Regions from separate parts of the Serratia sp. FDAARGOS_506 genome, predicted to be linked through region 4. Evidence: predicted binding sites of a transcription regulator. Region 4 holds the regulator's gene; each other region holds the start of a gene.
What was found. The regulator CRP, encoded in region 4, controls carbon source genes, mostly activating them, when cyclic AMP is high. The targets are predictions, from matches to a motif close to ATGTGANNNNNNTCACAT.
Positions count from the first base shown of each region.

Region 1: the regulator CRP is predicted to act here: its motif matches at 3,519-3,536, upstream of cdd (cytidine deaminase).
Region 2: the regulator CRP is predicted to act here: its motif matches at 3,281-3,298, upstream of EGY12_RS14440 (ABC-F family ATPase).
Region 3: the regulator CRP is predicted to act here: its motif matches at 3,494-3,511, upstream of udp (uridine phosphorylase).

Region 1 covers NZ_CP033831.1:2,984,297-2,992,359, forward strand. Annotated here, with positions in the region: gene EGY12_RS14545 (MOP flippase family protein) at 1-143, opposite strand, end outside; gene EGY12_RS14550 (NAD-dependent malic enzyme) at 658-2,355, opposite strand; gene cdd (cytidine deaminase) at 2,577-3,461, opposite strand; gene EGY12_RS14560 (CidB/LrgB family autolysis modulator) at 3,599-4,294, opposite strand; gene EGY12_RS14565 (CidA/LrgA family protein) at 4,291-4,698, opposite strand; gene EGY12_RS14570 (MFS transporter) at 4,837-6,051, opposite strand; gene EGY12_RS14575 (sugar ABC transporter substrate-binding protein) at 6,183-7,250, opposite strand; gene metG (methionine--tRNA ligase) at 7,473-8,063, opposite strand, start outside.
Region 2 covers NZ_CP033831.1:2,954,936-2,962,998, forward strand. Annotated here, with positions in the region: gene EGY12_RS14420 (hypothetical protein) at 1-405, opposite strand, end outside; gene cynR (transcriptional regulator CynR) at 1-50, shown strand, start outside; gene EGY12_RS14425 (helix-turn-helix domain-containing protein) at 464-931, opposite strand; gene EGY12_RS14430 (tautomerase family protein) at 995-1,234, shown strand; gene EGY12_RS14435 (MFS transporter) at 1,325-2,629, opposite strand; gene EGY12_RS14440 (ABC-F family ATPase) at 3,324-4,916, shown strand; gene moeB (molybdopterin-synthase adenylyltransferase MoeB) at 4,969-5,724, opposite strand; gene moeA (molybdopterin molybdotransferase MoeA) at 5,727-6,965, opposite strand; gene EGY12_RS14455 (DUF924 family protein) at 7,123-7,659, shown strand; gene EGY12_RS14460 (isoaspartyl peptidase/L-asparaginase family protein) at 8,017-8,063, shown strand, end outside.
Region 3 covers NZ_CP033831.1:1,725,306-1,733,368, reverse strand. Annotated here, with positions in the region: gene rmuC (DNA recombination protein RmuC) at 1-946, opposite strand, end outside; gene EGY12_RS08420 (DedA family protein) at 1,087-1,617, opposite strand; gene EGY12_RS08415 (tyrosine-protein phosphatase) at 1,697-2,479, opposite strand; gene udp (uridine phosphorylase) at 2,609-3,370, opposite strand; gene EGY12_RS08405 (dienelactone hydrolase family protein) at 3,857-4,684, shown strand; gene metE (5-methyltetrahydropteroyltriglutamate--homocysteine S-methyltransferase) at 4,769-7,057, opposite strand; gene metR (HTH-type transcriptional regulator MetR) at 7,148-8,063, shown strand, end outside.
Region 4 covers NZ_CP033831.1:1,145,627-1,153,689, forward strand. Annotated here, with positions in the region: gene EGY12_RS05785 (phosphoribulokinase) at 115-984, shown strand; gene EGY12_RS05790 (OsmC family protein) at 1,023-1,430, opposite strand; gene crp (cAMP-activated global transcriptional regulator CRP) at 1,813-2,445, shown strand; gene EGY12_RS05800 (YccS/YhfK family putative transporter) at 2,496-4,574, shown strand; gene EGY12_RS05805 (aspartate aminotransferase family protein) at 4,615-5,832, opposite strand; gene EGY12_RS05810 (aminodeoxychorismate synthase component II) at 5,964-6,539, opposite strand; gene EGY12_RS05815 (helicase HerA-like domain-containing protein) at 6,612-8,063, opposite strand, start outside.

The sequences.
Region 1 (8,063 bases), 1.8 Mb from region 4:
TTAATCACGACGTAAGCCATGGCCATTAAACCGAACTCCCCCGGAGGAATCAGCCTTGCCAGAACGAGCATGCTCATTAGCTGGGTGAAAACCTTACCCATTTGTGACAGAGTTACCCACTTTGCATTACTTAATGCGTTCATAAAAAACCTTAAAACTAATTCAGTCCCTGAAAATAATGTTCACATTTAAACAATAAGGACATTGTTAATAAGTAAGTTGTTGAATTCCCATCAATTTCAAGATGTTGTTAAAAATGCGAAATCTCGTCAATATAATACTGTGTTCTTTTGTTTTTCAAAATTATATGCCTTGAAAAAATAACTTATGAGGTATTTAGACATAGCAAGTCACATTTTTCAAGGGTTCTGTAGGCGAAGAGAGCATTATCAGAATAGGTTGAGACTGACAGGAGGGCTAACTTCAAAGTCGAGCCGTGAAGTTTGCTGACGAGGTGGTTAAAATCTATTCATGACTGTGAGGGCGTAGGTATTATAAATGTCATGCACAGTATACTGAAGGATGGTACGGCAATAATAACTGGGCATTCAGGCGGTGTGCTCTGATAAGAAAGCCCTTGGCAGAACCACAAGGGCTAAGAAAAATTGCATGCCTATCGTTACAGACGCAGGGAAGGTTGCGATAGGACTGGCTAATTCAGAACGAGGTACGTTTGTAGCTGCGGTACTGCGGCCGCCAGAAGTTGTGCTCGATGGCTTTCGACAGCGCGTCTTCGGAGGTGACGATCGCCACGCCCTGCAGCTGCGCCGCTTTACCCACTTCCATGGCGATGCATTTCGATACGCCCTGAATATCGTCGATATTCGGCAGCAGTGCGCCGTGGCCGTCGGTGGCCAACGGCGAACAGTCCGCCAGCGCGCGGCTGGCTGCCATCAGCATGGCGTCGGTGACGCGGGTGGCGCCGGCGGCCAGCACGCCGAGGCCGATCCCCGGGAAGATATAGGAGTTGTTGCACTGGGCGATCGGGTACAGCTGCTCTTTATAGCTTACCGGCGCGAACGGGCTGCCGGTCGCCACCAGGGCGGCGCCGTCGGTCCAGTTGATGATGTCTTCCGGACGGGCTTCCACGCGCGAGGTCGGGTTGGACAGCGGCATCACGATAGGGCGTTCGCAGTGCTTGTGCATTTCGCGGATCAGCTCTTCGGTAAACAGCCCCGGCTGGCCGGACACGCCGATCAGAATGGTCGGCTTGGCGTTGCGCACCACGTCCAGCAGCGAGATGGCGTCGCTGGCGGTTTCCCAACCGGTCAGGTTGTCGCTCTTTTGTACCAGCTTGCTCTGGAAATCGAGCAGGTTCGGCAGTTTGTCGGTCAGCAGGCCGAAGCGGTCGACCATGAATACGCGGGCGCGCGCTTCGTCTTCGCTCAAACCTTCGGACTTCATTTGCGCGATAATTTGCTCGGCAATGCCGCAGCCGGCGGAACCGGCGCCGAGGAAGGTGACGGTCTGATCGCGCAGCTGGCTGCCGGCGGCGCGGCTGGCGGCGATCAGGCTGCCGAGGGTGACCGCGGCGGTGCCCTGAATGTCATCGTTGAAGCAGCAGATCTCGTCGCGGTAGCGGTTCAGCAGCGGGGTAGCGTTGTTCTGCGCGAAGTCTTCGAACTGCAGCAGAACGTTCGGCCAGCGGCGTTTGACCGCCTGAATAAACTCTTCGACGAAGGCGTGGTACTCCTCGCCGGAGATGCGCGGATGGCGCCAGCCCATGTACAGCGGATCGTTGAGCCGCTGCGGGTTGTTGGTACCGACGTCCAGCACCACCGGCAGCGTGTAGGCTGGGCTGATGCCGCCGCAGGCGGTGTACAGCGACAGCTTGCCGATGGGGATACCCATGCCGCCGATACCCTGGTCACCGAGGCCGAGGATACGCTCGCCGTCGGTGACTACGATCACCTTGACGTTCTGTTTGGTGGCATTCTGCAGCATGTCATCGATGCGATCGCGGTTCGGATAGGAGATGAACAGCCCGCGCGCGCGGCGATAGATATCGGAGAAGTGCTCGCAGGCCTCGCCGACGGTCGGGGTGTAGATGATCGGCATCATCTCGCTCAAATGCGAGTCCAGCAGGCGGTAGAACAGGGTTTCGTTGGTGTCTTGGATGTTGCGCAGATAGATGTGCTTGTCGTTATCGTTCTTGAAATCCTGATACTGACGGTAGGCACGTTCCACCTGTTCTTCGATGGTTTCCACCGCTTCCGGCAGCAAACCATGCAGGTTGAAGTGGCTACGTTCTTCCTCGGTGAAAGCGCTGCCTTTGTTCAGCAGCGGAAATTCCAGCAGAATCGGGCCGGCGTAAGGGATGTAGAGCGGGCGTTTGCTTTCGTATTCTAGTTCCATCAGTTTTACTCTTCACGTATCAGATAACTTTATTGCCGACGATCCTAAGAGATAAAGAGAAGATGTACAGCATTTGTTGCCAGATGATGAACCAGGTTGGCGTAATTATCGACAATCAAATGATTTTTTAACTAAAGAAAGTGTCTCTGGCGGCGTCGGGGCATTGTATTTGGCGGGTGGGGCTGTTAATGGCGGAACCCGGTGGCTCCGCCGTTGCGCATTCAGAAGGTGGCGCGGCTGACGTTCTGGCAGCCCAGTGCCGCCAGCGTGGCGCGGGTGGCGTCCCACTGGCTGAGGATTGCCTCCTGTGGCTCGACCAGCACGGCGCGGCGGATGTTCAGGCAATCGCCGCCGGAGATGTTCAGCAGGATCAGCGCGGCCTGCAGCGGCGGCAGGCTCGGATTGAAGGCGGCGTTTTCCGCATAGCGACCGGCGTAGAGGTTACCGTCCTGCGTTTCCAGCGCCACGCCGCTGTGGGCGTTGCTGTACGGCGCGTGGCTCTGATTGGCCGCCGCCAGCGCCGCCTGCGTCAGCGTATCGTCCAGCGTCAATCGGTGACCGTGATCGACCTTGTCCATCAGCAGCGAAGCGATATCCAGATCTTTCGGGCCGAAGGCGTCCGGCAGATAGTCCGCCAGCGTGGCCGGTGCGCGGCCCGGCAGACGGATCTGCAGCTCGCCGCCGCTGTTCAGTTCATTCATAAACTGACGGCAGTGGCCGCACGGCGTGTAGTTGACGGTGACCGAGGCCAGCGCCGGTTCACCGCGCAGCCAGGCATGGGTAACTGCACATTGTTCCGCATGCACCGTTTGCTGCAGCGGCGCGCCGCTGAATTCCATATTGGCGCCGAAATAGAGGTTGCCACTGTGCCCGCGCGCGATGGCGCCGACGTGGAAGTGCGATATCGGGGTTAACGAGCAGGCCGCCGCCAGCGGCAGCAAAGCGAATGCCAGCGCATCATCGTCCAGCCCGCAGCCTGTGCGGATTGCCGCCGCTTGCTCGGCCGTGAACATCGCCGGGAAGTCAGGCGCGTCCAAATAGGGCAGCAGGGCGGATTGCAGTGTCGCGGGCAGTGCGCTGAAAGCGGTATGAAAACGCGGATGCATAGAAAGTCTCTCTACAGGTTAACGGGATAACATTCTAGGCAGGCCGGAGATATTAAAGTGTGATAAATGTCTCTTAATTGATGAAATCAATGCAATGAGATACATAAATGCGAGATGTATCGCAAGTTTTACCCTGTTCAACCGAACAGGTGCAGCAGTACCGGGAACAGGAACGGTGCCAACAGCGAGGTGATGATGCCGCAGATCACCAGCGCCAGCGAGCCGAAAGCACCTTCCTGGTAGTCCATCTCCGCGCAGCGTGCGGTGCCCAGCGCGTGGGATGCTGTGCCCATCGCCAGACCGCGCGCCGAGTGGGTGGTGATTTTCAACAGGTTGAACAGCGTATGGCCGAACACGGCGCCGAGGATACCAACGAAAATGACACAGACCGCGCTGATCGCCGGAATGCCACCGAGCGAGTCCGCAACGGCCATGGCGATCGGCGTAGTGACCGATTTTGGCAGGATAGAGGCGGCGATTTCCGGCGTGGCGCCCAGCCACAGAGCGATGGCACCGCCGCTGATCATGGCGGTCAGGCTGCCGATGAAGCACACCGCGATAATCGACTTCCAGCGTGCGCGGATCTGGTGCAGCTGTTCATACAGTGGGAACGCCAGCGCGACGACCGCCGGCTGCAGCAGATCGTTGAGGATTTTGCTGCCCTGAAAGTAGCGCTCATAGGAAATGCCGGTGAACAGCAGCAGCGGAATGATCACCGCCATGGAAACCAGCAGCGGGTTGAGCAGCGGCATGTTCAGCTTGCGCGCCAGCCAGCGCGCGGCGAAATAGACCGCCAGCGTCAGCGGCAGCGACCACCAGATTTCATGGATCATTTTTTGCCCTCCGTGTCGCCGGGCTTGCCGGAGATGCGGCGCTCGCGATGAAAATAGTGTGAGGTATAGCCGACCACCACCAGCACCATCAGCGTGCTGATCAGGCAAGAGATGACCAGTGGGCCCAGATGCGCGACGATCTGATCGTAGTATTTCATCACCCCGACGCCGATCGGCACGAACAGCAGCACCATGTAGCGGATCAGCAAATGACAGCCGGGTTTAACCCATTTGGCCGGCATAATCTGGGTAGAGAGCAGGGCGAACAGCAGCAGCATACCGAGGATGCTACCGGGAATGGCGAACGGCAGCAGCGCCGCCAGCGCATTGCCGACGAACAGACAAAGGTAGATGAGGAGCAGGGCTCTCAGGTATTTCCAGCACAGTGTGAGCACGTTGGCCATTGTCTTTTCCCGTTTAACCGATGCATTCATCATACAATTAAACTGTGAGCCATGCCACAGATCGAACCATGAATTCTCGCTATGAGTGCCATGCCCGATCGGCGGGTTGACAGCCCGCAATGGCTACTACGCGCGGGTTCAGCGCGTATCTTCGGCGGTTGCCGCCGCGTGTTCTGCCAGCCGGTGGCCGAGGAAGAAAAACAGCAGGCTGAGCAGCGCGGCGACGATCAGCATCACGAACATCAACGGCGGCGCGGCATAGCTGAGCAGCACCCCGCACAGCACCGGGTTGATGGCGCCGCCCAGCGCGCTGAGGTTCTGTACCCCATAGTAACTGCCTTTCAGGTGCGGCGGCGCGATAAAGTCGATGAACATGTATTCCACTGGGATAACGATGATTTCGCCGAGGGTAAACACCGCCATCGCCGCCAGCCACAGCCAGACCGCCTGGCCGGCCATCATAAAGCCGAGCAGACCGACGATGAAAAACAGCGTGCCCAGCGCCAGCCAGCGCAGCATATTTTCCTGACGCATGCCGCGGCTGAGCAGGTATTGCAGGGCGATGACGATACCGGCGTTGACGATCATCACCAGCCCGATGATTTTGTAGGCAAACTCGGCGCTGGAGACGGTGATCAGGTACTGCGACAGATAGCCGGTGAACTGACCGAACACGACGGCGCCCAGGGTACTGCCGAGGGTGAAGTAGATCAGCCGCCGATCGCTGCGCAGGATAGTCAGCGTCTGGCGGAAGTTGGGGAGCGCTGCGGGTGTGGTGGCGGCTGGCGTTGCGCGCTGTTCCCGGCCGCGCAAACGCAGGCTGAGTGCCGCCACCGTCGCCAGCGCCAACCCGCCCGACAGGTAAAACGGCAGCAGCGGGCTAAGCCCGGCCACCAGAACGCCGAGCGCAGAACCGATCGCCCAGCCGACGTTGACCAGCGTGTAGTTGATTGAAAAAGCCTTGATACGCTGCTCGACCGGCAGCCAGTCGGCGAAGCAGGCCTTAATGGTGATGCTTAGCACCGAATAACAGGTGTGCAGGATCGCCAGCACCACGATCACGCCGCCGGGGCGCGGGATCCAGGGAAGGGCGAAGAAGCTCAGCGCAAACAATAAAATCGACAGCAGGATCAGGCGGTTCTTGCTGAATTTGTCCACCAGATAGCCGCCGTACAGGCTGGCAAGGATGCCGAGGGTCAGGCTGACGCCCAGGATCACGCCCACGCTCTTTGGCAGCAGTTGGAAATGCTCGGTGAGATAAATGGTGATAAACGGCAGCGTGACGCCGCGGCCGATGGTCAACACCAGCGAGCTGGCCAGCAGTACGTTGATCAGCGAGGGGAATCCCTTCATGCGAAGCCTGTGTATGCATACAGTTATTGGGCAATGCAGATAACATAGCGCATTTTGGCGAGGACGGAAGGGGGAAGCCGAAAATTAGTTTAAAAACAGAGGCTGCGTCGGCAGCCTCGTCAAAAACAGCATTATTTACCGTGTTCGGCCTGCAGCGTGGCGAACCACGGCTGTACGAAGTCGCTGCTGCTGCCCCAGCCGGGGATGATCTTCGCCAGCCCGGCGACGTTGACCGGCCCCGGCTGCGCCAGCAACAGCGCCTGCGGAATGACCGTCGCTTTGAACTGATAGCTGTCCGGTGTGCTTTCCCCGGCGATCTTGTTGGCCACCAGGCGCAGGTTGACTGCGCCGATAAGTTTCGGATCCACCGCCACGCTGACTTGCCACGGGCTGCCGGCTTCGCGCATCAGTTGCAAGTCCTGGTTGGAGATATCGATGCTGTACAGCTTGATCTCGGTGCGGCCGTTCTCTTTCAATGCCTTGTAAGCACCTTGGGTGAAGGCGTCCCAGGTGCCCCAGATGGCGTCGATCTTGCCTTTCGGGTATTTCGCCAACACCGCGCCCACCTTGTTGGCGGTATCACCCTGTACGTCGGAGGAGACGGCGCCGATCGATTCCAGCTCGTGAATGCCCGGATGTTGTTTCAGCAGCTGCTGATAGGCGGCCTGGCGGCGTTCCATCGGCGGGAAGCCGGCTACCCAGAGTTTGATGATGTTGGCCTGGCCGTTGAAATCCTTCACCAACTGGCCGAAGGAGGCGTTGGCCAGCGAAGCGTCGTCCTGCTGCGAGACGGTGACGCCGGGAACGCTGCCGTTAACGTCGGTATCGAAAGCTGCGACGGCGATGCCGGCCGCCGCGATGCGTTTAACCAGATCGGTGGAATAGGGGGCCCGTCCCTGCGAGAGAATGATGCCGTCATATTTCTGGCTGATAGCCTGGTTGACGAAGTCCTGGAAGCGCGCGTCGTCGCCGTTGCTGAGGAAAGTGTCCACCTTGAAGCCCAGCTTGCGTCCTTCCTGAATGGCGCCCGCCAAAAATTGTGTGGTGTTATCATCGGATCCGAGGTTACGGATCACCGCGATGCGTACCGGCCCCTGATGTTGGGCGATGGCGATCGGTACGGCGGCATTTTCCGCCGCCTGCAGCGGCAGGGCGGACAGCAGGCAGAGGGCGAGCAGCGAAGTCTTGAGGTTTTTCATTATTATAGGCTCCAAAAAAGCGGGGAAACGATCCCGGTGAAGGTCTGTTATAGCAGTCTTTCTATCTGGACGTCTATTTGTTGTTGCGGAGCATCATAGCGGGATGCGGCGGGCGAGGGAATCAGAGCGGTTATGACTTTTTCTTACTGTTTATAACGTTGGGTTTGAGACCATAAAAAAGGGCCGAGCAAGCTCGACCCTCGATGTTACGCGCTGACGCGATTACTTGACCTGCATACCAGGCTGTGCACCGCTGTCCGGGCTCAGCAAGAAGATCTCTTTCCCGCCAGGGCCCGCCGCCATCACCATGCCTTCCGAAACACCGAAGCGCATTTTGCGCGGCGCCAGGTTGGCGACCATGATGGTCAGGCGGCCTTCCAGCGCTTTCGGATCCGGGTAAGCGGAGCGAATGCCGGAGAAGATCTGGCGCGATTCACCGCCCAGATCCAACTGTAGCTTCAGCAGTTTGTCGGAGCCTTCGACAAAGTCGGCGCTCTTGATCAGAGCGATGCGCATGTCTACCTTGGCGAAGTCGTCGAAGGTGATGGTTTCCTGAATAGGATCGTCGGCCAATGGACCGGTCACCGGTTTGGCGGCGGCCATGTCTTCCTTCGAGGCGTTGACCATCTCGCTGACCTTGTCCAGATCGATGCGGTTGAACAGCGCCTTGAATGCGTTTACCTGATGGCCCAGCAGCGGTTGCGGGATCGCGTCCCAGCTCAGCTCGGCGTTCAGGAACGCTTCGGCGCGTTCGGTCAGCGAAGGCAGCACCGGCTTCAGGTAGGTCATCAGCACGCGGAACAGGTTGATACC
Region 2 (8,063 bases), 1.8 Mb from region 4:
CATCCCGATCAGATGAACCAGCCCAAAGCCGAGGCAAATCAGCGAGCTGACGATGATAAAGCGTTGGCTGCGCCCGGTATCGCGCAGGGCGAAGGGGCCGGCGACGCCGCGCAGCAGGTAGATAAAGGTGATGATAAACAGCGCGGGCCGCAGCAGCGGCAGCGGTGCGATCAGGCCTGCGCCGGATAGCGCATACAGCGCCCAAATAAACAGCACCAGTGCGATACCGGCGGTGACGGCGGCCGGGAACTTTTTACCCGCTTCCGCCGCCTTAATGAAACGATCGCCGGCACCGCATAGCCGATAGCCGCGCGGCCCGGTGGCAATCACCCAGATGTGCAGCAGGGCGGCGATGGCGCTCAGCGCAGCGCCGATCAGCAGCGCGGTGTTATAGAGGTGTGGCATGGTTAAGCTTCCCTGTCAGAAAAGTGGTTGGCATGAAGCGTAGACCAGAAAAGGCGAGTTAGGCAGGGGATTCCCCCACGGCCGATATTTGCAGCGATTCTTCAGGTACCACATTGCCTTGCGTATCCATCAATGCCAGCTGTACCGGCAGCCCACTGTGTTTATTTACCAGCTGAACATGCGGGGTGTCGTGCAGGATATGCTGGTGGCCCCACGCCATCAAGGCGACCAGAATAGGCCCCAGGCTGCGCCCTTTGCTCGTCAGCACATATTCATACCGCTCACGTTCGCCGGGCTCCCGGTAAGCGCGTTTCGTCAGCAGTTCTTGCTGTACCATGACGTTCAGACGGCCGCTCAATGCCTGCCGCGAGGCGCCGATATTCTCGCGCAGCTCTTCAAAGCGGCGAACGCCGTAGAATGCCTCGCGCAGGATCAGCAACGTCCAACGATCGCCAAGCAGATCCGCTGCCTGCGCCAGCCCGCACAAGGCAAGTGAAACGGTGGGGTGGTCGGGAGATTTTGACATGGGGATTTTCCTTCGCTAGTCTAAGTCTTGTTTTTAGACTTAGTAATGTTCAAGGAGATTATAATGCCATTTGTTAATGTGCAAACCGTAAAAGGCATGCTGGATGAAGGGCAAAAAAGTGAATTATTGGCACGTATTACCGATTTGTTGGTAGAGATCGAGGGGCGAGGCGATCCGGCGTTCAGGCAGTCGGTTTGGGTCAGAATCGATGAACATGCGCCTGAGCAATGGAGTCTGGGCGGATTGCAGCCAACGGTCGCGATGATTGCCGCTAAATTTCCGCCGCGCGAGTGCGCGAAATGATGCCTGCTTGAGCGTGTGCCCGCAGGTGATAATGCCTTCTCACTTCTGACGAAGTTATCACCTGCGGCAGAATCGGTACTGAACGGTACGTTACTCGGTGTGGCGCTCCCGGAACAGCAGAGTGGCTATCAGGCTGACGGTCAACATGCCGGTTACGTACCAGGCCGGCGCCAGCGGGTTGCCGCTGACATCCAGCAACCAGGTGACGATCAGCTGTGCCGAGCCGCCGAACAGCGTCACGCCAAAGGCGTAGATCATCGAGGTGCCGGTGGCACGCACGCGGCGCGGCAGTGCCGAGACGATCAGCATGGTGCTCGACAGCATATTGATCCCCAGCGCGCCGATAAGCAGGATGCGGAAAACGATCGCCAACCACAGAGTTTGCGTGGTACTGAGGAACCAAAAGGTCGGGTAAATCAGGATCAGCGCCGCAAAGATGGAGAACAGCAGCGGTCTTTTGTAATTCTGTATCCGATCAACATAGCGCCCGGCGCAATAGACCGCCACGATCTGCACCACAGAGGCGATGCAGCTGAACAGATAAGCTGTCGGGCCGGCAATGTGGTAGGTCTGCATCATGTAGGTCGGCATATACAGCAGCACCACATAGACCATCACGGTACCGGACATGATGATCAACACCCCCAGCAACAGGTCTTTGGCATGGTTGCTCAGCAGATCCCATACCGGATTCAGCGGCGGTTGCGCGGGATTCGGTTGTTCGCCGCCATGGGTCTCTTCCAGATGCTTACGGATATACACGCCGACGGGAATGATCAACAGGCCTATGATGAACGGCACGCGCCAACCCCAGGCATACAGCGCGTCTTCCGGCAGAAAATAGGTGAGCGCCAGGCCGCAAGAGGCGCCGAGCAGAGCGCTGACGCCTTGGCTGATCGCTTGCCAGCTGACAAAGAAGCCGCGCTGGTTGGCGCCGGCCGATTCCAGCAGCAGCGTGGTGGCCGAGCCCACTTCACCGCCGGCGGCGAAGCCCTGAATCAAACGGCCGACCACGATCAACACCGGCGCCAGAACGCCGATTTGCGCATGGGTCGGCGAGAAGGCGATGAGGGCGGTGCCGATCCCCATCAAGACGATAGTCATCAGCATGGCGGCCTTGCGGCCGACCCGATCGGCATAGGCACCCAGCACCATGCTGCCCAGCGGGCGCATGATAAAGCCGACGCCAAACACCGCGACTGACATCAACAAAGAGCCGTAGGCGCTGTCGCTGGGAAAATAGAGCTTGCCGATAATGGCGGCAAAGAAGCTGTATACGGTGAAATCGAAAATCTCCAGGCCGTTGCCCAGGCTGGCGCCGACAATCACTTTGTAATTTACCGCGCCTTTCTCCGCCGTTTGGCTTTTGGGCAATGCATTTTCTGCAGTGTTCATCGTTGTCTCTCGCGATAGGTGGACGGTGTGTTGTTATTGTTTTCTGGCCAGGTTGGTATTGTCCGAGCCGGCGATAACCGAGATCCGAAACGCCAACAAAATGGCAACGCCACGTTTACATATACTTGTATGTACAATCATATGCAATATGAGGACAACTAACGGATGAATGGCAGTTTGATTTTTCTTTTTGTCTGTATTTTACTGTTTTTATTTGTTTTTTATCTTTTTGTGGGCAGTTTGTTTAATTTTTATTTAGTGAGCTGTGGCGCATTAATCATCTAAAGATTCGAGGTATTTAAGAAGGCGATCACAAAATGTCGTGTATAGCATAATATGTGGCGATAGTAGGAAATAGGGAGGATTAAATAAATATGCCTTGACTGCATAATGATTACCTAAAGAGGTGAATGGGCGCGTTTTATTCGTTATCGGAACGATATTTGGCGAAGGGGGAAATTAATTTTTTATTTTAATTAATACTGTTAATTAATATATTTGGTGAATTAGTTTCAAATATTGTACGGCTTGCTGCCTGTAGTCTCCTCATCACTTTGAGCAGCGTTATTCAACGCAGGTATGAGTTATTGGCCCTCACCGCTTAAAATGTCACCAAAACTTCCCGCGATCTCTGAACCCCGTTGTGGCATAATGCGCGCCAAATCACATTCCCTATGTATAAAGAGCGAGCGCTGTGTTAAGCACCAACAACATCACCATGCAGTTCGGCAGCAAGCCGTTGTTTGAAAACATCTCTGTCAAATTCGGCGGCGGCAACCGTTATGGCCTGATCGGCGCCAACGGCTGCGGCAAGTCCACCTTTATGAAAATCCTCGGCGGCGATTTGGCGCCGACCGGCGGCAACGTGTTCCTCGATCCGAACGAGCGCCTGGGTAAACTGCGTCAGGATCAGTTCGCCTTCGAACAATACAGCGTGCTGGACACCGTGATCATGGGCCACACCGAACTGTGGGCGGTGAAGGAAGAGCGCGACCGCATCTACGCCATGGCGGAGATGAGCGAAGAAGACGGCTATAAAGTGGCCGATCTGGAGGTGGCCTACGGCGAGATGGACGGTTACACTGCCGAAGCGCGCGCCGGCGAACTGCTGCTGGGCGTCGGCATTCCGGTGGAACAGCACTATGGCCCGATGAGCGAAATCGCGCCGGGTTGGAAGCTGCGCGTGTTGCTGGCGCAGGCGCTGTTCTCCGATCCGGAAATTCTGCTGCTCGACGAACCGACCAACAACCTGGACATCGATACCATTCGCTGGCTGGAGCAGGTGCTGAACGAACGCAACAGCACCATGATCATCATCTCGCACGACCGTCACTTCCTGAACATGGTCTGCACCCACATGGCGGATCTGGACTACGGCGAGCTGCGCGTCTATCCGGGCAACTACGACGAATACATGACCGCCGCCACCCAGGCGCGTGAACGTCTGCTGGCCGACAACGCCAAGAAGAAGGCGCAGATCAACGAGCTGCAATCGTTTGTCAGCCGCTTCAGCGCCAACGCCTCCAAATCCAAGCAGGCCACCTCGCGTGCCCGCCAGATCGACAAGATCCAGCTGGAAGAAGTGAAGGCCTCCAGCCGCCAGAACCCGTTCATCCGTTTCGATCAGGACAAGAAGCTGTTCCGTAACGCGCTGGAAGTGGAAGCGCTCACCAAGGGCTTCGACAACGGCCCGCTGTTCAGCAAGCTGAACCTGATGGTGGAAGTGGGTGAGAAGGTTGCGGTGCTGGGCGCCAACGGCATCGGTAAAACCACCCTGCTGAAAACGCTGGTGGGCGACGCGCAGCCGGACAGCGGCACCGTGAAGTGGTCGGAAAACGCCCGTATCGGTTACTACGCGCAGGATCACGAATACGAGTTCGACGATACCCTGACCGTGTTCGACTGGATGAGTCAGTGGAAGCAGGAAAAAGACGACGAGCAGGCGGTGCGCAGCGTGCTGGGCCGTTTGCTGTTCAGCCAGGACGACATCAAGAAGAAAGTGAAGGTGCTGTCCGGTGGTGAGAAGGGCCGCATGCTGTTCGGCAAGCTGATGATGCAGCGCCCGAATATTCTGGTGATGGACGAACCGACCAACCACCTGGATATGGAATCCATCGAATCGCTGAACATGGCGCTGGAGATGTACGAAGGCACGCTGATCTTCGTCTCCCACGACCGTGAGTTCGTCAGCTCGCTGGCGACGCGCATTCTGGAAATCACCCCGAACAAGGTGATCGACTTTACCGGCAACTACGAAGACTATCTGCGCAGCCAGGGCATCGTGTAACCCTCGTGGCAACGCATCAGGGCGGGAATTATCCCGCCCTTTTTTGTATCCGTTATTCCCCGCCGCACACCTCGCAGTGCGGATCCTTCGGCAGCTTCATCTCGCGGAATTGCATGCTCATTGCATCGAACATCAACAGCTTGCCGCGCAGCGGCTGACCGTAGTCGGCCAGCAGCTTGATGGCTTCCATCGCCTGCAGGGTACCGATAGTGCCGACCAGCGGCGCCATCACGCCTGCTTCGACGCAGGTGAGGGCGCTGTCGCCGAACAGCCGGCTCAGGCAGCGGTAGCAGGGCTCGCCCGGCTGATAAGTGAACACGCTGAGCTGGCCTTCCATGCGGATCGCCGCGCCGGAAACCAGCGGCTTGCGCTGTGCGTGGCACTGGCGGTTCAGGGCGTCGCGCGCCGCCACGTTGTCGGTGCAGTCCAGCACCAGATCGCAGGCGGCGATCTCTGCCGCGATCGCGTCATCTTCCAGACGGCCGTCGATCGCGTCGATGCGGATATGCGGATTGATGGCGCTCAGTTCCCGTTTGGCTGAGGCGACTTTGCTCTGGCCGATGCGATCGTCGCGGTGCAGGATCTGGCGCTGCAGGTTGGAGAGCGAGACGGTGTCGAAATCCACCAGCACCAGATGGCCGACGCCGGCCGCCGCCAGGTAAGGCGCGGCGGCACAGCCCAGCCCACCCAACCCGGCGATCAGCACGCGGGCGGCCTTCAGCTTCTCCTGGCCGTCGAAGTCAAAGCCGCGCAGCACGATCTGGCGGTTGTAGCGCAGCGCTTCGGCGTCGGTCAATTCCGGCAGCATGTTCAGCTCCTCAGCAGGGCGTTGAACGGTTCGATTTCCACCGTTTCACCCACCGCCACTGAACCGCGTTCGCGCTCCAGCACGATAAAACAGTTGCCCTGGCTGTAGGAGCTGAATACGTGTGAGCCCTGGTGGCCGGTAGTGCTGACCTCCAGTTCGCCTGCGGCGTTGCTGCTGAACACGCCGCGCTGGAAATCGAGGCGGCCCGGCGATTTCTTCAGCGGCGTCAATGCGCGCGCGCGCAGGCGCGGCGGCAGGCGCCAGTCGCTGTGGCCGGCCAGCTTCGCCAACAGCGGTTGCACCAGTTGGTAGAAGGTCAGAGCGGCGGAAACCGGGTTGCCCGGCAGGCCGCAGAACCAGGCGTGGCCCAGTTTGCCGAAGGCGAAGGGTTTGCCGGGTTTGATCGCCAGCTTCCAGAAACTGACCTGACCCAGCTCGTCGAGCATCTGTTTGGTGTAGTCGGCCTCGCCGACCGAGACGCCACCGCTGCTGATCACCACGTCGGCCTGGCTGTCCGCCCGCTCGAAAGCGGCGCGCAGCGCATCGCGATCGTCGCGGATAATGCCGAGATCGAGCACCTCGCAGCCCAGTTGTTCCAGCATCAGGCGCACCGCGAAACGGTTGGTGTCGTAGATTTGGCCCGCCTGCAGCGGCTGGCCGACCGGCTGCAGTTCGTCGCCGGTGGAGAACACCGCCACCTTCAGCTTACGCATTACCTGCACCTCGGCGACGCCAAGCGAGGCCAGCAGCGGCAGCTGCGCGGCGCCCAGCTTCACGCCGGCCGGCAACACGCTCGCGCCACGGCGAATGTCTTCGCCCGCCAGACGGATATTCTGGCCGGCTTCAACCGGTGCGGTAAAACGCACGCCCAGGTCGCTCACCTCGGCCTGCTCCTGCATGACAACCGCCTCCGCACCCGTCGGGATCGGTGCGCCGGTCATGATGCGCACGCAGCTGTTGGCCGGCCATTGGCCGTCGAACGGCGCGCCGGCGAAGGCCTTACCGGCGACAGGCAGCGGCGCATTGGCCGCCAGATCGGCGAGGCGCACTGCATAGCCGTCCATCGCCGAGTTGGCGAACGGTGGCACGTCGAGCGGCGAGACTACCGGTGCGGCGGTGATGCGACCGGCGGCGGCGGTCAGGGCGATGGATTCGGTCTGCTGCAGCGGGGCGATCTGCCCGAGCATTTTTTCCAGCGCTTGCTCCAGGGAAATGAGATCGGAAGTATGGCAATGATCCATAAGGGGAACTCCGTAATCAGGGTGCGCTAAAGTAGCGACAAAGTGCGGGTATTATGGCAGAGAACGCCGAGGGGGAGAACGGCTTATGCCTGCCATCTTTCGTACTGCGGCGCCGGGGCGAACGGGTATAAACTGCGTAAAACAGAGGAGAAAAGGCATGCATAAACAGGTTATCGAGTTTTGGTTTGACGAGATCGAACCGGTCATGTGGTTTAAAAAGGATGATGATTTCGATCGTCTGCTGCACAGCCGTTTCGGCGAAATCTGGCGGGCGGCGGCGGCGGGCGAGCTGGCACACTGGCGCGACACCATCGAAGGGCGCTTGGCGGAGGTGATCGTGCTCGATCAGTTCAGCCGCAACCTGTTCCGCGGCACGCCTCAGTCGTTCGCCTGCGACGGCATGGCGCTGATCCTGGCGCAGGAGGCGATCCGCAGCGGCGAGTGCGAACGGCTGAGCCGCGAGCAGCGCGGCTTCCTTTATCTGCCGTTTATGCATTCGGAATCGCCGCTGATCCACCAACAGGCGCTGGTGCTGTACACGGAGCTCAATAACGGTGACCAGCTGGAGTTCGAGCTGCGCCATAAGGCGATTATCGATCGTTTTGGCCGCTACCCACATCGCAACGCAATATTGGGGCGCACCAGCACGCCGGAAGAAGAGGCCTTTTTACAGCAGCCTGGATCGGGCTTTTAATCGTTGGATCATCTGCGCCCGGCCGGGGAAAAAACAGCAGGCCGGGCGCCATAATAAGCGTTATTCAGCGCGAACGTTTATTTCATTACACCATGTCGCTATTTCCGCACGCGAAATTACCAATAATCTCGGCCGTACGTTCAGCGGTTTGCCTTTTTTATAACCTGCTGTTTTTATTCCAATAAGCTATTTCAAGGTGCGAAATGGTCTAAGCGCGCTACGCTAAAAGCGGGGCGTGGACGTTATGCTGTACTTCCACTGTAGGACTAAATAGAGTCGAAAAAGACTGAATAATAATGATACCGCGCTCAGCTTGTTCGCTGCGCAACGGCGGGATTAACACAGGGTGTCAGGCAAATGAGCAAACCAGTGATTGCCATTCATGGCGGCGCGGGCGCAATTAC
Region 3 (8,063 bases), 580 kb from region 4:
TCAGCGCCGCCTCGCGCTCCACCTCGTCTTCGCCGTTGAAATAGCGCTCGTAGGCGATCAGCGACATCTTGGCGTCGATCACCACATCCTTGCCCTGCGGCAGACGCACGATGACATCGGGCTGCATGCGGCTCTGGTGATCCACCCGCACGTTGACCTGCGTTTCATACTCGTGCCCTTCGCGCAGGCCGGAGGCCTCCAGCACCCGGCTCAGCACCACCTCTCCCCAATTGCCCTGCGTCTTGTTGTCGCCTTTGAGCGCCTTGGTGAGGTTGATGGCCTCGCGTGCCATCTGCGCGTTCAACTGCTGCAGATTGCGTATCTCGTGCGTCAGCGTGTGGCGCTCCCGCGCTTCCTGACCAAAGCTGTCCTGCACCTGACGGCGGAAACCGTCCAGCTGTTCGCGCAGCGGCAGCAGCAAACGATCCAAACTTTGCTTATTTTGCTCGTCCACCTTGCGGCCGCTGTGTTCAAAAATGCGGTTGGCGAGATTTTCAAACTGGGTGGTGAGGCGTTGTTCGCTGTTGATAAGCAGGCGCTGCTTCTCCTCCGCCGCCATGCGCGTCTCTTCCAGACGGATGGTGACTTCGCGCAGCTCAGCCTCTTGTGCGCTGTTGACCTCGCGCTGAGCGCGCAGCTCCTGATTGAGCAGTTCGCACTCGTTGCGCCAGTGGTTGAGCTGTTGCAGCTTTTCATGCCCGGCCGCCAGCTGGCTGTGCAGGTTGCGCAGCTCCAGCTCGCTCTGCCGCAGCTGCTGCTCGTGGCGCTGCAGAGCCTCCTGCCGCGCCGCCGTTTCCTGCTGCGCCTGCTGCAACGCTTGCTCCAGCAACCGCAGCTCGGTTTCATGCTGCGCATTCGTCTGTTGCACCCGCAGACTGGCGATCAACCACCCCAACAGCATGCCGATCGTTACGCCGCCAATCCCATAAATCAGACTGGTATCCACCCTGCCTCCTGTTGCACCTTGCCGTTCCGGCGTTTCGCACGCCCATTGCCCGTCACGTTAAGGGGAGCCTGTATGGATGTCCAGCCTGATTTTACCCGCCGCGCACAATATTGCGCGGCGCTGCGCAATTTAGCGAGAAATCAGCCCAGCCACTGGCTGAGCCACTTGATGCCGAATGCCCCCGGCGCCAGAATGCCGAACGCCCAGATCATCGCCGACGTGACGTTGGCTAACTGGAAATAACGCTGCGGCATGCCGCAAATGCCGCCCACCAGCGGCACCACGGCGCGCAGCGGGCCGAAGAAGCGGCCGATGAAAATACCGAGCACGCCCCAGCGTTCAAAGAACGCGTGGCCGCGCGTCAGCAGCTGCGGATTGCGCGACAGCGGCCACATGTGCGCCACGCGGTCCTGATAGTGATAGCCGATCCAGTAAGAGAGCCAGTCGCCGAAAAACGCCCCGACGGCGGCAGCGGCCCAAATCGGCCAAAAGGCGATGCCACTTTCGCCGATCAACGCACCCAGCGCCAGCAGGATCACCGTGGCCGGCAGCAGCAGCGACAAAAACGCCAGCGACTCGCCGAACGCCAGGAAGAAGATGATGGGAATGGCCCAGCCTTCGTGCTGACGCACGACGTCGCTGACCCAGTTGATAACGTCATTGAGGCTCAATGCGGGGCTCCTGATACGCGATAATTCGCCGCCTAGGATAGGCCGGGGCGAGTTAAACCCCGGCTAAACGCGCGGCGATTTACTCGAGGTAGAACGCCTGCAGCGCTTCGCGCTGGGCTGTGCCCAGGCCGTATTCTGCTTCCAGCCAGCGGTCGGTGGAACCGTATTGCTGACGGATGCAGCCCAACGCCGTCATCAGGAACTCCTCGCGCGCGCTGAGCACGTAGGCGAATTGCTTCAGCGCCGCCGCATTCAGCTTGATGGACAGCTGATCCAGCATCTGCTCGCGGAAAGTGGCCAGCGTGGTTTCGGTCAGCAGATAGTCTTCCAGCACCGTCGCTTCGTCGGCCCCCAGCGCGAACAGCACCAGTGCCGAACCGACCCCGGTGCGATCCTTGCCGACCGCACAGTGCTGCACGATGGCGCCGCCGCCAGGATTACTCAACAACTGCGCCAGCCGCTGATAGGCCGCATTGCCGAACGGCAGGCGGCGATACAGCTCCAGCATGAACGCGCGGGCGTCGAAGGCGGCCAGCGTCTCGTTGGTGAGCTTCTCCAGGTTGGCGTTGACTTCGCTGCTCAGCGGGTTGGCCGGCACATGGTGATAATCGGCGCCATTCCACAAAATATCCGGCTTGGCCTGCACCTCGTCGGCATCGCGGTAGTCCAGCACCGAGCGCACCGGCACGCCGGCGAGAAAGGCGCAGTCGTTTTCCGTCAGCCGCTCGAGGGAGCCGGAGCGGAACAGCAGGCCGCGCTTGATTCGGCGCCCGTCGGCCACGCCGTTGCCGCCGAAGTCGCGGAAATTGATGCCGCCGTCGAGCGGCGCGAGCGAAGGATGAAGCAGGATCTGGGCGGTCATAAACGTCCTCGTTGTTTTTGTTATGACAACGCGCGGCAGCCATCGGCGCAGCGCTGAGGAGTATCACCGTAACAGATTCGCCGCGAATGGAAAAACGGGCCGCGTCGGCGGCCCGTCGGGAGAAGGCAATTACAACAGGCGGCGGGCGGCGTCTACCACGATCTGCACCGCTTTGCTTTCGGTGTTTTTCATGGTTTCGGCGTTCGGGATCTCTTGCTGGGTGCGGTTGACGATCACCCCGGCCACCATGCCGGCACGCAGGCCCTGGCTGGCGCACATGGTCAGCAGCGTGGCAGATTCCATTTCATAGTTCATCACGCCCATCGCCTGCCACTCTTCCATCGAGCCTTTGAAACGGCTAACGACGCGGCCAGAGTAAGTGTCATAACGTTCCTGGCCCGGATAGAAGGTATCGGAAGAGGCAGTGACGCCGATGTGCGTGGTGGCACCGCTGGCCTTGGCCGCTTCCACCAGCGCGGTGGTGCAGGCGAAGTCCGCGACCGCCGGGAACTCCATCGGCGCAAAGTGCAGGCTGGCGCCGTCGAGGCGTACCGCCGCCGTGGTGACCAGCACGTCGCCGACGTTGATGTTCGCCTGAATGGCGCCGGTGGTGCCGATGCGCAGGAAGGTGCGAATGCCCAGCTGCGCCAGCTCTTCCACCGCAATAGAGGTAGACGGGCCGCCGATACCGGTAGAGCAGACGATCACCGCCTTGCCGTCCAGCTCCGCGCGCCAGGTAGTGAATTCACGATGGGAGGCCAGATGCACCGGATTTTCCATCAGCTTGGCAATCTTCTCTACGCGCTGCGGATCGCCCGGCACGATGGCAAGCTGGGCCCCTTGTAAATCGTTCTTGGTGAGGCCGAGATGAAAAACGTCAGACTGAGACATACGAGACTCCTCATGGATCATGTTTATTGGGAGGAACAAAAAAGCACTCTACTGAAAATCGCCGCTTAATTTCGTGACGATAGTCACTATGAAAAGAGAAACAAATTACATGCTACATATTTTTTGTGATTTTTATCACAAAAAACACAATGACATATCCAGAACGCACCGCTCCACCTCAGTCTAGCCGACAAATCTTGCCGCCCTCTGCCCGTTGATTGCCGGCTGAAACTATTTAGCTGAGCGATTCGAAATAACCCCATCTTATCGGTTGCTTAGGGACAAAAAAGCCCTCTAACGCACCTTATGGCACTTACGCGGGCCAAAACGCGTAATAACATGATAAAAAGCGCTTAAAAATGCCGCAAAGCCAGATAATTAGCCGTTTTTTATCGACTTGTCTGAAAGTGCTCCACGCAGCGCCAATAATGGGTAATCTTTCCTATAGTTAATCTCAGCGCTTTTTTCTATTGCACGGAGACCGCAATGAAAACCGAACATGTGATGACATTAGAACAGGCTCAGGGTGGATTCGCCCCAGCCGCCGCGCCGTTGGCCACCTCCGCGATTATCACCGACGAACAGGGCATCCACGCCGGGCAAACGACCATCCCTTCTCAGGGCGACGCGCTACCGGCCTACGTCGCCAAGCCCGCCGACCATAGCGGCCCCTTCCCCATCGTCCTGGTGGTGCAAGAAATCTTCGGCGTTCATGAACATATTCAGGATCTGTGCCGTCGCCTGGCCAAGCAGGGCTATCTGGCGATCGCGCCCGAGCTCTATTTCCGCCAGGGCGACGCCAACGACTACACCGATATCGGCGAGCTGTTCCAGCAGTTGGTCACCAAGGTGCCGGATCGTCAGGTGCTGTCGGATCTGGATCACGCCGCGCACTGGGCTATCCGCCATGGCGGCGACGCCGGCAAGCTGGCGATCACCGGTTTCTGCTGGGGCGGCCGCATCACCTGGCTGTACGCGGCGCACAATCCGCAGTTGAAGGCGGCGGTCGCCTGGTACGGCAAACTGGTCGGCGAGAAAACGCTGAATTCACCGAAGCAGCCGGTCGACGTCGCCACCCACCTGTCGGCGCCGGTGCTGGGGCTGTATGGCGGGCAGGACAGCAGCATCCCGCTGGAGACGGTGGAAACCATGCGTCAGGCGATCCGCGCCGCCAACGCCGAGGCCGAAATCGTGGTGTATCCCGAGGTCGGGCATGCGTTCAACGCCGACTATCGTCCCAGCTACAACGCCGAAGCGGCGCAAGACGGCTGGCAGCGCATGCTGGCGTGGTTCGCCCAGCACGGCGTCAAATAATTTCCCTCGCATAAAAAAGGGCGCCGAAGCGCCCAATCATCACACCAGTAAATCTATAAGCGGCGGTTCATCCGCCGCACAGCATCATGCTTGCTCACGCAGGCGCTGTGCCGCCAATACCATGTTGGCCAGCGACTGCCGGGTTTCCGGCCAGCCACGGGTTTTCAGGCCGCAATCCGGGTTAACCCACAGGCGTTCCGCCGGGATGTTCTGCGCCGCTTTACGCAGCAGCGCCTCAATCCATTCCACACTCGGCACGTTCGGCGAGTGGATATCGTAGACGCCCGGCCCGATTTCGTTCGGGTATTCGAACTCTTTGAAGGCTTCCAGCAGATCCATATCGGAACGCGAGGTCTCGATGGTGATTACATCCGCGTCCAGCGCGGCGATGGAGTCCATGATGTCATTGAATTCGCAATAACACATGTGGGTGTGGATCTGGGTGTCATCCCGCGCCACGGCGGCGTTCAGTTTGAAGGCATCCACCGCCCAGTTCAGGTAGGCGGCCCAGTCGGATTGGCGCAGCGGCAGCCCCTCACGAAGTGCGGGTTCGTCGATCTGGATGATGCCGATGCCGGCTTTTTCCAGATCTTCCACCTCGTCGCGCAGCGCCAGCGCAATCTGCTTGGCAATCACTTCGCGGGTCACATCTTCACGCGGGAACGACCAGCACAGGATGGTCACCGGCCCGGTCAGCATGCCTTTCACCGGCTTGTCGGTCAGCGACTGGGCGAATTTGGCCCATTCGACGGTGATGGCTTCCGGGCGGCTGACATCGCCGATGATGACCGGCGGCTTCACACAGCGGGAACCGTAGCTCTGCACCCAGCCGTTCTGGGTAAACACGAAGCCGTCCAGGTTCTCGCCGAAATATTCCACCATGTCGTTGCGCTCGGCTTCACCGTGCACCAGCACGTCAAGCCCGAGGCGTTCCTGCTCGACGATCGCCTGTTTGATGTGCTCACCGATGCTGGTGCGGTAGTTGTTACCGTCCAAACGGCCCTGTTTGAAGTCCAGACGCAGGCCGCGGATCTCGGTGGTCTGCGGGAACGAACCGATGGTGGTGGTCGGCCAGGCCGGCAGGTTGAAACGCTTGCGCTGCGCCCTGGCGCGCTCGGCGTAAGCGCTGTGGCGTTCACTGTCCTGCGCGGTGATCGCGGCCAGGCGACGCTCAACCTGTGGGTTGTGCACGCGGCTCGACTGACGGCGAGCGCGGATAGGCGCGCTGTAGGCGTCCAGTTCGGCTTGCTTGGCCGCGTCAGGCGCGTTCAGCGCCGAGCTCAACAGCGCCAGCTCGGCGCATTTTTGCAGCGCGAAGGCGAACCAGCTTTTCACTTCTTCGTCCAGACGGCTTTCCACGCTCAGATCGATCGGACTGTGCAGCAGTGAACAGGAGGTGCCGATCCACAGTGGGCGAGTTCCCACCAGCGGCTGAAGACGTTCGAACCAGCGGCTCAGATCGGCGCGCCAGACGTTGCGGCCGTTGATCACCCCCAGCGACAGCAGCCAGTCGTTCGGCAATGCGGCGCTCAGCGCGGCGATATCGTCATGACCGGCGACCAGATCGACGTGCAGCCCCTGTACCGGCAGCGTGCGGACGGTATCGAGGTTGTGACCGACGCTGTCGAAATACGTGGTCAGCAGCAGCTTCACCTGCCCCTGCAGCGCATCGTAAGCCGGTTTGAACGCGTCCAGCCAGGCTTGCGGCAGCTCCAGCACCAGCGCGGGCTCGTCAATTTGCACCCACTCGACGCCGCGTTTCGCCAGCTCGGCCAGCACCTGTTGGTAAACCGGCAGGATATCTTTCAGCAGCGACAGGCGGTCGAACGGCTCGCCCTTCACCTTACCCAGCCACAGATAGGTCACCGGGCCCAGCAGCACCGGCTTGATGCGATGGCCGAGCGCCAGCGCTTCATCCACTTCGTCCAGCAGCTGAGTCCAACCCAGCTTGAACTGCTGGCCTTGCTGGAATTCGGGCACCATGTAGTGGTAGTTGGTGTTGAACCATTTGGTCATTTCCGCCGCGGCCGCCGGCTCGCCGGTCGGTGCGCGGCCACGGCCGATGCGAAACAGCGTGTCCAGATCGATAGAGCCATCCGCATTCTGATGGCGCGCCGGCACGTTGCCCAGCAGCAGGCTGGTGGTCAACACATGATCGTACCAGGCGAAATCGCCGACCGGCACCAAATCCACCCCGGCCTGCTGTTGCTGCTGCCAATGACGAGCGCGCAGCTCGCGGCCAACTGCCAACAGCTCTTCCTGCGTTGAGTTGCCAGCCCAGTAGCTTTCCTGAGCTTTTTTCAGCTCACGTCGCAGCCCAACGCGAGGAAAACCCAGTGTGTGATTCAAAATTGCCATCGTCATATTCCCCATTTAGCCGTCCAGATGTTTACACATCCATAATCAGCAGGTACTGTATTAACCACAAGCGCAATTTATTCACTGTCAATGTGAAGGACTCTCATGATCGAACTGAAACATTTACGGACGCTGCAGGCCCTGCGCAACAGCGGTTCGCTGGCAGGGGCGGCGGCCCAACTTCATCAGACGCAGTCTGCCCTGTCGCACCAGTTCAGCGATCTTGAGCAACGTCTGGGCTTCAAGCTGTTCGTGCGCAAGAGTCAACCGCTGCGCTTCACCGCCCAGGGCGAGATCCTGCTGCAGCTGGCGGAACAGGTTCTGCCGCAGATCCAGCAGGCGCTGCAGGCCTGCCACGAGCCGCACCAGACCACGCTGCGCATCGCCATCGAATGCCACAGCTGCATTCAGTGGCTGACGCCGGCGCTGGACAACTTCCGCCGGCGTTTCCCGCAGGTGGTGATGGACTTCACCTCCGGTGTCACTTTCGATCCGCAGCCGGCCTTGCAACAGGGCGAGCTGGATCTGGTGATGACGTCGGATATTCTGCCGCGCAGCGGCCTGCACTATTCGCCGATGTTCGATTTCGAGGTGCGCCTGGTGCTGGCGCCAGATCATCCGCTGGCCGGCAAAACGCACATTGAGCCGGAAGATCTGAGCGATGAAACGCTGTTGATTTACCCGGTGCAACGCCAGCGGCTGGATATCTGGCGGCATTTCCTGCAGCCGGCGGGCGTTAGCCCGGCGTTGAAGAACGTCGATAACACGCTGCTGCTGATCCAGATGGTATCGGCGCGAATGGGGATTGCAGCGCTGCCGCACTGGGTGGTGGAGAGTTTCGAACAGCAGGGGCTGGTGGTGACCAAAACCCTGGGTGACGGCCTGTGGAGCCGCCTGTACGCCGCCGTGCGCGACGGTGAACAGCGCCAGGCAGTGACCGAAGCCTTTATCCGCTCGGCCCGCCAGCACGCCTGCGATCATCTGCCGTTTGTGCGCGACGCCGCACGCCCTGGCGCGACCG
Region 4 (8,063 bases):
AACAATGGGGCATTGCAAACCAGCGCGCGCCATTTTTACCCAGAGATAGAGAGCGTCAACAAGAGCCACAATAATCCCCGACGCCGGCGCATTCAACACGGAGTGACAACCATCATGTCTGCCAAACATCCCGTTATCGCGGTGACCGGTTCCAGCGGCGCCGGCACCACCACCACCAGCGTGGCGTTCCGTAAGATCTTCCAACAGCTCAACATCCGCGCCGCCGAGCTGGAGGGCGACAGTTTCCATCGCTACACCCGGCCGGAAATGGACGCGGCGATCCGCAAGGCACGCGATCTGGGCAGACACATCAGTTATTTCGGCCCCGAGGCCAACGACTTCGGCCTGCTGCAGCAGAGCTTTATCGACTATGGCAAGAACGGCACCGGGCGCTCGCGCAAGTATCTGCACACTTACGACGAAGCAGTGCCCTACAATCAGGTACCGGGTACCTTCACCCCGTGGGAGCCGCTGCCGGCGCCGACCGACGTGCTGTTCTACGAGGGGCTGCACGGCGGCGTTGTCACCGATCACCATGACGTGGCCAAACATGTCGATCTGCTGGTCGGCGTGGTGCCGATCGTCAACCTGGAGTGGATCCAGAAATTGATCCGCGATACCGGCGAGCGCGGCCACTCTCGCGAAGCGGTGATGGATTCGGTGGTGCGTTCGATGGAAGATTACATCAACTACATCACGCCGCAGTTCTCGCGCACCCACATCAACTTCCAGCGCGTGCCGACGGTGGACACCTCCAACCCGTTCGCCGCCAAGGCGATTCCCTCACTGGACGAAAGCTTCGTGGTGATCCACTTCCGCGGGCTGGATCAGATAGACTTCCCCTATTTGCTGGCGATGCTGCAGGGCTCGTTTATCTCGCACATCAATACGTTAGTGGTGCCGGGTGGCAAGATGGGGCTGGCGATGGAGCTGATCATGGCGCCGCTGGTGCAGCGGTTGCTGGAAGGCAAGAAGATCGAATAAATGCGTTGAGCGCGGCGCCAGGCCGCGCTCCGTCTCGATTACGCCGGTTGACGGATCTCGAAGCTGTGGGTCACTGTAGCGGCCTTGTTGAGCATCAGCGCCACCGAGCAATATTTCTCCGCTGACAGGTTCACCGCGCGCTCGACGATCTTGTCGGTCAGATCCTGGCCGGTAACGATGAAGTGCAGGTTGATATGGGTGAACAACCGTGGAGCTTCTTCACGGCGCTCGGAGGTCAGCTTCACCTCGCAGTCGCGCACGTCGTTGCGCCCTTTTTGCAGGATGGACACCACGTCGATCGCGCTGCAGCCGCCCACCGACATCAGCACCATCTCCATCGGGCTGGGCGCTTTATCGCCGGCGTTGCCGTCCATCAACACCTGATGGCCGGAGGCCGATTCACCCAAAAACGTTAACCCTTCCACCCATTTAACTCTTGCCTGCATTCTGGTCACTCCGGTTGATTTCTTAAAATCAGAGTACGCTTTCGCATAGAAACAGGCAACGTAACCTGATGCTAATCATGCTGAAGCGAGACAACACGAGACACCCGCCTTACTCTGTGCTACAAACAGAGCCGCAATAAATCTTTCCGGGACACTGAATTTCAGGGAAACGCCCAGAGAAAGGCTCCTTTACCGGTATGTTAACAGAATGTAGCTTGCAGCGCTTACGGCAAGTTAATATGCTAGAGCGACAGCGTATTTTTATGACACGCCTCAAAACTTGCCGGTAGCCCTCGCTCATGACTGCGGCTACAGGCGGGTTTTACAGGGAACTCTGACCCCTGTGACACAAGGCAGCGATAACAACAGAGGATAACAGCGAATGGTTCTCGGCAAACCGCAAACAGACCCTACTCTCGAATGGTTCCTGTCTCATTGCCATATCCACAAATATCCATCGAAGAGTACGCTGATTCACCAAGGTGAAAAGGCCGAAACGCTTTACTACATCGTGAAAGGCTCCGTTGCGGTGCTGATCAAGGATGAAGAAGGTAAAGAGATGATCCTGTCCTACCTTAACCAGGGGGATTTCATCGGCGAGCTCGGATTGTTCGAAGAAGGCCAGGAGCGCAGCGCCTGGGTTCGCGCGAAAACCGCCTGTGAAGTGGCCGAAATTTCCTACAAGAAATTCCGCCAGCTTATCCAGGTGAACCCGGACATCCTGATGCGTCTGTCCGCACAGATGGCAAGCCGCCTGCAGGTCACATCCGAAAAAGTGGGCAACCTCGCCTTCCTGGACGTTACCGGCCGCATCGCGCAAACCCTGCTGAATCTGGCGAAGCAACCCGACGCCATGACTCACCCGGACGGCATGCAGATCAAGATCACCCGTCAGGAGATCGGCCAGATCGTCGGCTGCTCGCGTGAAACCGTTGGCCGTATTCTGAAAATGCTGGAAGATCAAAACCTGATTTCCGCCCACGGCAAAACCATTGTCGTCTACGGCACCCGTTAATCCCTGAAGAAACGGCGCAATCTGCGCCGTTTTTTTGCCTGCTCTCTGCCATGTGGCGCCGCCTGATCTACCACCCGGAAATCAACTACGCACTGCGACAAACGCTGGTGTTGTGCCTGCCGGTGCTGTTCGGCCTGCTGATAGGCCAGCTGCAGCTCGGCCTGATGTTCTCCCTCGTGCCCGCCTGCTGCAATATCGCCGGTCTGGACACGCCGCATAAACGCTTCTTTAAACGGCTGATCGTCGGCGGTTCGCTGTTCGCCTTCAGCAGCGTTCTGCTGCAACAGGCTCTGCTGTGGCACGTGCCGCTGCCGGCGCTGATGCTGGGCCTGGCGCTGCTGCTCGGCGTCACCGGCGAAATCAGCCCGCTGCACGCCCGGCTGTTGCCGGCGGCGCTGGTAGCCGCCATATTCGCCCTCAGCACGGCCGGCACGGTGCCTATCTGGCAGGCGCCGCTGCTGTACGCGATCGGCACCGCCTGGTACGGCTTATTCACCTGGTTCTGGTTCAAGCTGTGGAAAGAGCAACCGATGCGCGAGACGCTAAGCCAGCTCTATCTGGAATTGGCGGACTACTTCGAAGCCAAATACTCACTGCTGACCCAGCACACCGATCCGCAAACCGCGCTGCCGCCGCTGCTGGTGCGCCAGCAAAAGGTGATGGATCTGATCAGCCTGTTGTACCAACAGCTTAATTTCCTGCCGCACGCCAACAACCTCGAGCAAAAGCGCCTGCAGCGCGCCTTTCAGGTGGCGATGGACCTGCAGGAGCACATCACCGTCAGCCTCCATCTGCCGGAAGAGGTACAAAAACTGGTGGAACAGAGCCAGGCCGAAGCGATCATTCGCCGCAATGCTCAGGTGATCGCCGGCCGGCTGCGCGTGGTGGCGCACGATATTCTCTATCATCAACATTCGAAGCGCTTCTCCATGGCCCACGAGCTGGCGGCGCTGGAAAAAATGGCGGCGCAGCATCCCGATAACCCGGTCGGCCAGTTTTGTTATTACCACTTCAGCCGCATCGCCCGCCTGCTGCGCACCCAGCATCCGCTGTACCGCCGCGACCTGATGCCCGGCCAGCACCGCCTGCCGTTTTGGCCGGCGCTGGTCAGCTACCTGTCGTTCAAATCCACCGCCCTGCGCAACGCCGCGCGGCTGGGCGTCACGCTGGCGGTCGGCAGCAGCCTGGGGGCGGTATTCAACCTGCCGAAACCTTACTGGATCCTGCTCACCATCATGCTGGTGAGCCAAAACGGGTATAACGCCACCCGGGTGCGTATTCAGCACCGTGCGCTGGGCACGATTGCCGGGCTATTGCTGGCGGCCGGGCTGCTGCAGCTGCAGTTGCCGGAAGGAGAAACGTTGAGCATCATGCTGGTGATCACGCTGTTGGCCTACCTGGTTTCGCGCAAGAACTACGGGCTGTCGGTGATTGGCTTTACGGTCACGGCGGTTTACACCCTGCAGCTGCTGGCGCTGAACGGCTCGCATTTTCTGGTACCGCGCCTGATCGATACGCTGATCGGCTGCGTGCTGGCGTTCGGCGGCACCATTTGGCTGTGGCCGCAGTGGCAAAGCGGGCTGCTGCGCAAGAATGCCCATCAGGCGCTGGAGAACGATCAAGCCGCGCTGCGGCTGATGCTGAAGCAACCGGAACCGGACGCGACCGCGTTGGCCTATACCCGCATGCAGGTCAACCAGGCGCACAACGCACTGTTCACCTCGCTCAATCAGGCGATGCAGGAACCGGGGTTCGCCTCAAACTATCTGGCGGACATGCGGCTGTGGGTCACGCATAGCCAGTTCATCGTCGAACACCTGAACGCCATGACCATTCTGGCGCGCGAGCACTACATGCTGACGCCGAAGCTGGCGGAAGAGTATCTGCAAACCTGTGAAATCGCGCTGCAAAGCTGCCAACAGCGGCTGGAATACGACGGCCCGAGCAGCGGCAACAGCGGCATCATGCAGCCGCCGGATCTGCATCCGGAAATGCCCGTCACCGAGATGGAGCGCCATCTGCGGCGCATTTTGTCGCACCTAAGCGTGATGCACACCATTTCCTCGCTGGCCTGGCGCCAGCGCCCGCACCACGGCATCTGGCTGAAGCGCAAACTGCGCGATCAATAAGGGCGCGGCTTGCCGTGCCCCGTTAGATGCCGCATGGGCTTCAGACGTTGATCACATCCTGCACCGCCAGCTCGAACAGCGCCATGCCGGCCTCGATATCCTGCAGCTCGACCACCAGCGACGGCGCGAAACGGATCACGTTCGGCCCGGCGTTGAGGATCATCAACCCGCGCGCAGCGGCGGCGGTGAGAAAGTCGCGCGCTCTGCCGTGATAATGCGGCGTCAGCTCGGCGCCAATCAGTAATCCCATGCCGCGAATCGCAGTGAAAATACCGTATTTATCGCCGATATGCTGCAAAGCCTGCACATACAGCGCATGACGCTGCTCGATGCCGCTCAGCACCTCCGGCGTATTGATCACGTCCAGCGCCGCCTCCGCCACCGCGCAGGCCAGCGGGTTGCCGCCGTAGGTGGTGCCGTGGGTGCCCACCTGCATCACCGACGCAATCTCTTCGGTGGTCAGCATGGCGCTGACCGGGAAACCGCCGCCCAGCGCCTTGGCGGTAGTGAGGATGTCCGGCGTCACGCCATAATGCATATAGGCGAACAGCTTGCCGCTGCGCCCCATGCCGCTCTGCACTTCGTCGAACACCAGCAGCGCCTGATGTTGGTCGCACAGCTCGCGCACGCCTTTGAGGAAACCGGCGTCGACCGGCGTAATGCCGCCCTCGCCCTGAATCGGCTCCATCACCACCGCGCAGGTGTGGTCGTCCATCACCGCCTTCACCGCCGCCAAATCGTTGAACGGCACATGCACGATGTCAGCCGGCTTCGGCCCGAACCCGTCGGAGTATTTGGCCTGCCCGCCCACCGACACGGTAAACAGCGTGCGGCCATGAAACGCGTTATAGAAAGCGATGATTTTGGTTTTGTACGGGCTGTGGCGGGTGATGGCGTAATGGCGCGCCAGTTTGAACGCCGCCTCGTTGGCCTCTGCGCCGGAGTTGGCGAAGAACACCCGGTCGGCGAAGGTGGCGTCGATCAGTTTGCTTGCCAGGCGCAGCGCCGGTTCATTGGTGAAGACGTTGCTGGTATGCCACAGAGTCTCGCCCTGGCGTTTGAGCGCCTCAACCAGCGCCGGATGGCAGTGCCCCAGCGCCGTCACCGCGATGCCGCCGGAAAAATCGATGTACTCTTTTCCCTGCTGATCCCAGACCCGGCTGCCTTGGCCACGCACCGGCACAAACTGGGCAGGTGCATAAACAGGCAGGATCACCTGGTCAAAGGTGCTGCGGTTCACTGCGGATTTTTCAGTCATTTTCGGCTCCACCCTGAAGGTTTTTCAGCGCTATCGTAATGTCATATTGAAAACATAATCACGAAATATGCATAAAAAACCAATCAAGCGCAAACGCAAAACGCCTGACGGGTGAAAAAAACGCACCGGGATTAACGCTTGAGGAAATTATCCAGCAGCTGATGGCCCTGTTCGCTGAGCACGCTTTCCGGATGGAACTGCACGCCTTCCAACGCCAAAGTGCGGTGGCGGATGCCCATGATCTCGTCGCGCACGCCGTCGCGTTCGCTCCAGGCAGTCACTTCAAAACAGTCCGGCAGCGTATCGGCTTTCAGTACCAGCGAGTGATAGCGGGTCACGGTCAGCGGATCGCTCAGGCCGCGAAACACGCCGACGCCCAGGTGACGAATCGCCGAGGTTTTGCCATGCATCACCGCGCGGGCGCGCACCACCTCGGCGCCGAACGCCTGCCCCAGCGCCTGATGCCCGAGACATACGCCGAGGATCGGCAGCTTGCCGGCGAAATGACGAATAGCGGCCAGCGAGATACCCGCTTCGTTCGGGGTACAGGGGCCAGGGGAAATTACCAGATGCTGCGGCGCCAGCCGCTCGATATCGGCCAGCTGCAGCTCATCGTTGCGCTTCACCAGCACCTCGGCGCCCAATTCGCAGAAGTACTGGTAAAGGTTATAAGTAAAAGAGTCGTAGTTATCGATCAGCAGCAGCATGTTAGGTCCGGCAGAGAAAAATGCCGCCACAGTGTACTGATTTAACCCGCCGCTGCCGACGATAATTTCCGCTTACTTTTTACGGCCGCCGGTGATCGAACCCAGCACGCCGCGCAGGATCTGGCGGCCGAGATCGCGCGCCATGCTCTTGGCGGCGGTCTGGACGATGCCGTCACGCTTGCCGCCGCGCGGGCCGGTGGAGCCGAACAGCAGCTCGTTCAAGCCGTCCATCAGGCCACCGCCCGCCTGCTGTTGCTGTTGCGCTTGTGGTTGCTGCCCCTGTTGCGGGCTGCCGACGGTGGCAAAGCCACCCGACGACAGTTTCTCGTAGGCGGATTCGCGGTCGATCATATCCTCATAGCGGCCATACAGCGGTGATTTGTTGATCGCGCTGTTCAGCCCTTCCGCACCGAGCATGCCCATTTTGGATTCCGGCGCGATCACCATCGCCCGCTCCACCACGTTCGGCCGGCCCTTTTCGTCGAGGAATGACACCAGCGCTTCGCCCACGCCCAGCTCAGTGATCGCCGTTTCGGCATCGAAGGCCGGATTGGCGCGCAGGGTTTGCGCCGCCGTCTTCACTGCCTTCTGATCGCGCGGAGTAAAGGCGCGCAGCGCATGCTGTACGCGGTTGCCCAGCTGGCCCAGCACGCTGTCCGGGATATCCAGCGGGTTCTGGGTGACGAAGTAAATGCCGACGCCTTTGGAGCGAATCAGACGCACCACCTGTTCGATCTTGGTCAGCAGCGCCGCCGGCGCATCGTTGAACAGCAGGTGGGCCTCATCGAAGAAGAACACCAGCTTCGGCTGTTCGGGGTCGCCCACTTCCGGCAGGTGCTCAAACAGCTCGGCCAGCAGCCACAGCAGGAACACCGCATACAGCTTCGGCTGATTGATCAGCTTGTCCGCCGCCAGCAGGTTGATCACACCGTGACCGTTGGCGTCGGTTTTCATCAGATCGTTGATGTCCAGCATCGGCTCGCCGAAGAACTGGTTGGCGCCCTGCTCTTCCAGCGTCAGCAACCCGCGCTGAATGGCGCCGATAGAGGCGGCAGAGATATTGCCGTACTGGGTCTGGAATTGTTTGGCGTTGTCGCCGACGAACTGCACCATAGCGCGCAGATCTTTCATGTCCAGCAACAACAGCGCGTTGTCATCGGCGATCTTGAACACCAGCTGCAGCACGCCGCTTTGCACCTCGTTCAGATCCAACAGGCGCCCCAACAGCAGCGGCCCGAGATCGGAAATCGTGGCGCGGATCGGGTGGCCCTTTTCGCCGTAAATATCCCAAGGGATAATGGTGCAGGCCTGCGGCTGCCAGTCGGTGACGCCGATAGCCGCCAGGCGCGCCTGCAGTTTCTCGGAAGGCACGCCCTCAGCGCCAATGCCGGACAGATCGCCCTTCACGTCCGACAGAAACACCGGCACGCCGATGCGCGAGAACTGTTCGGCCATTTTCTGCAGCGTCACCGTCTTGCCGGTGCCGGTTGCCCCGGTGATCAACCCGTGACGGTTGGCCAACGC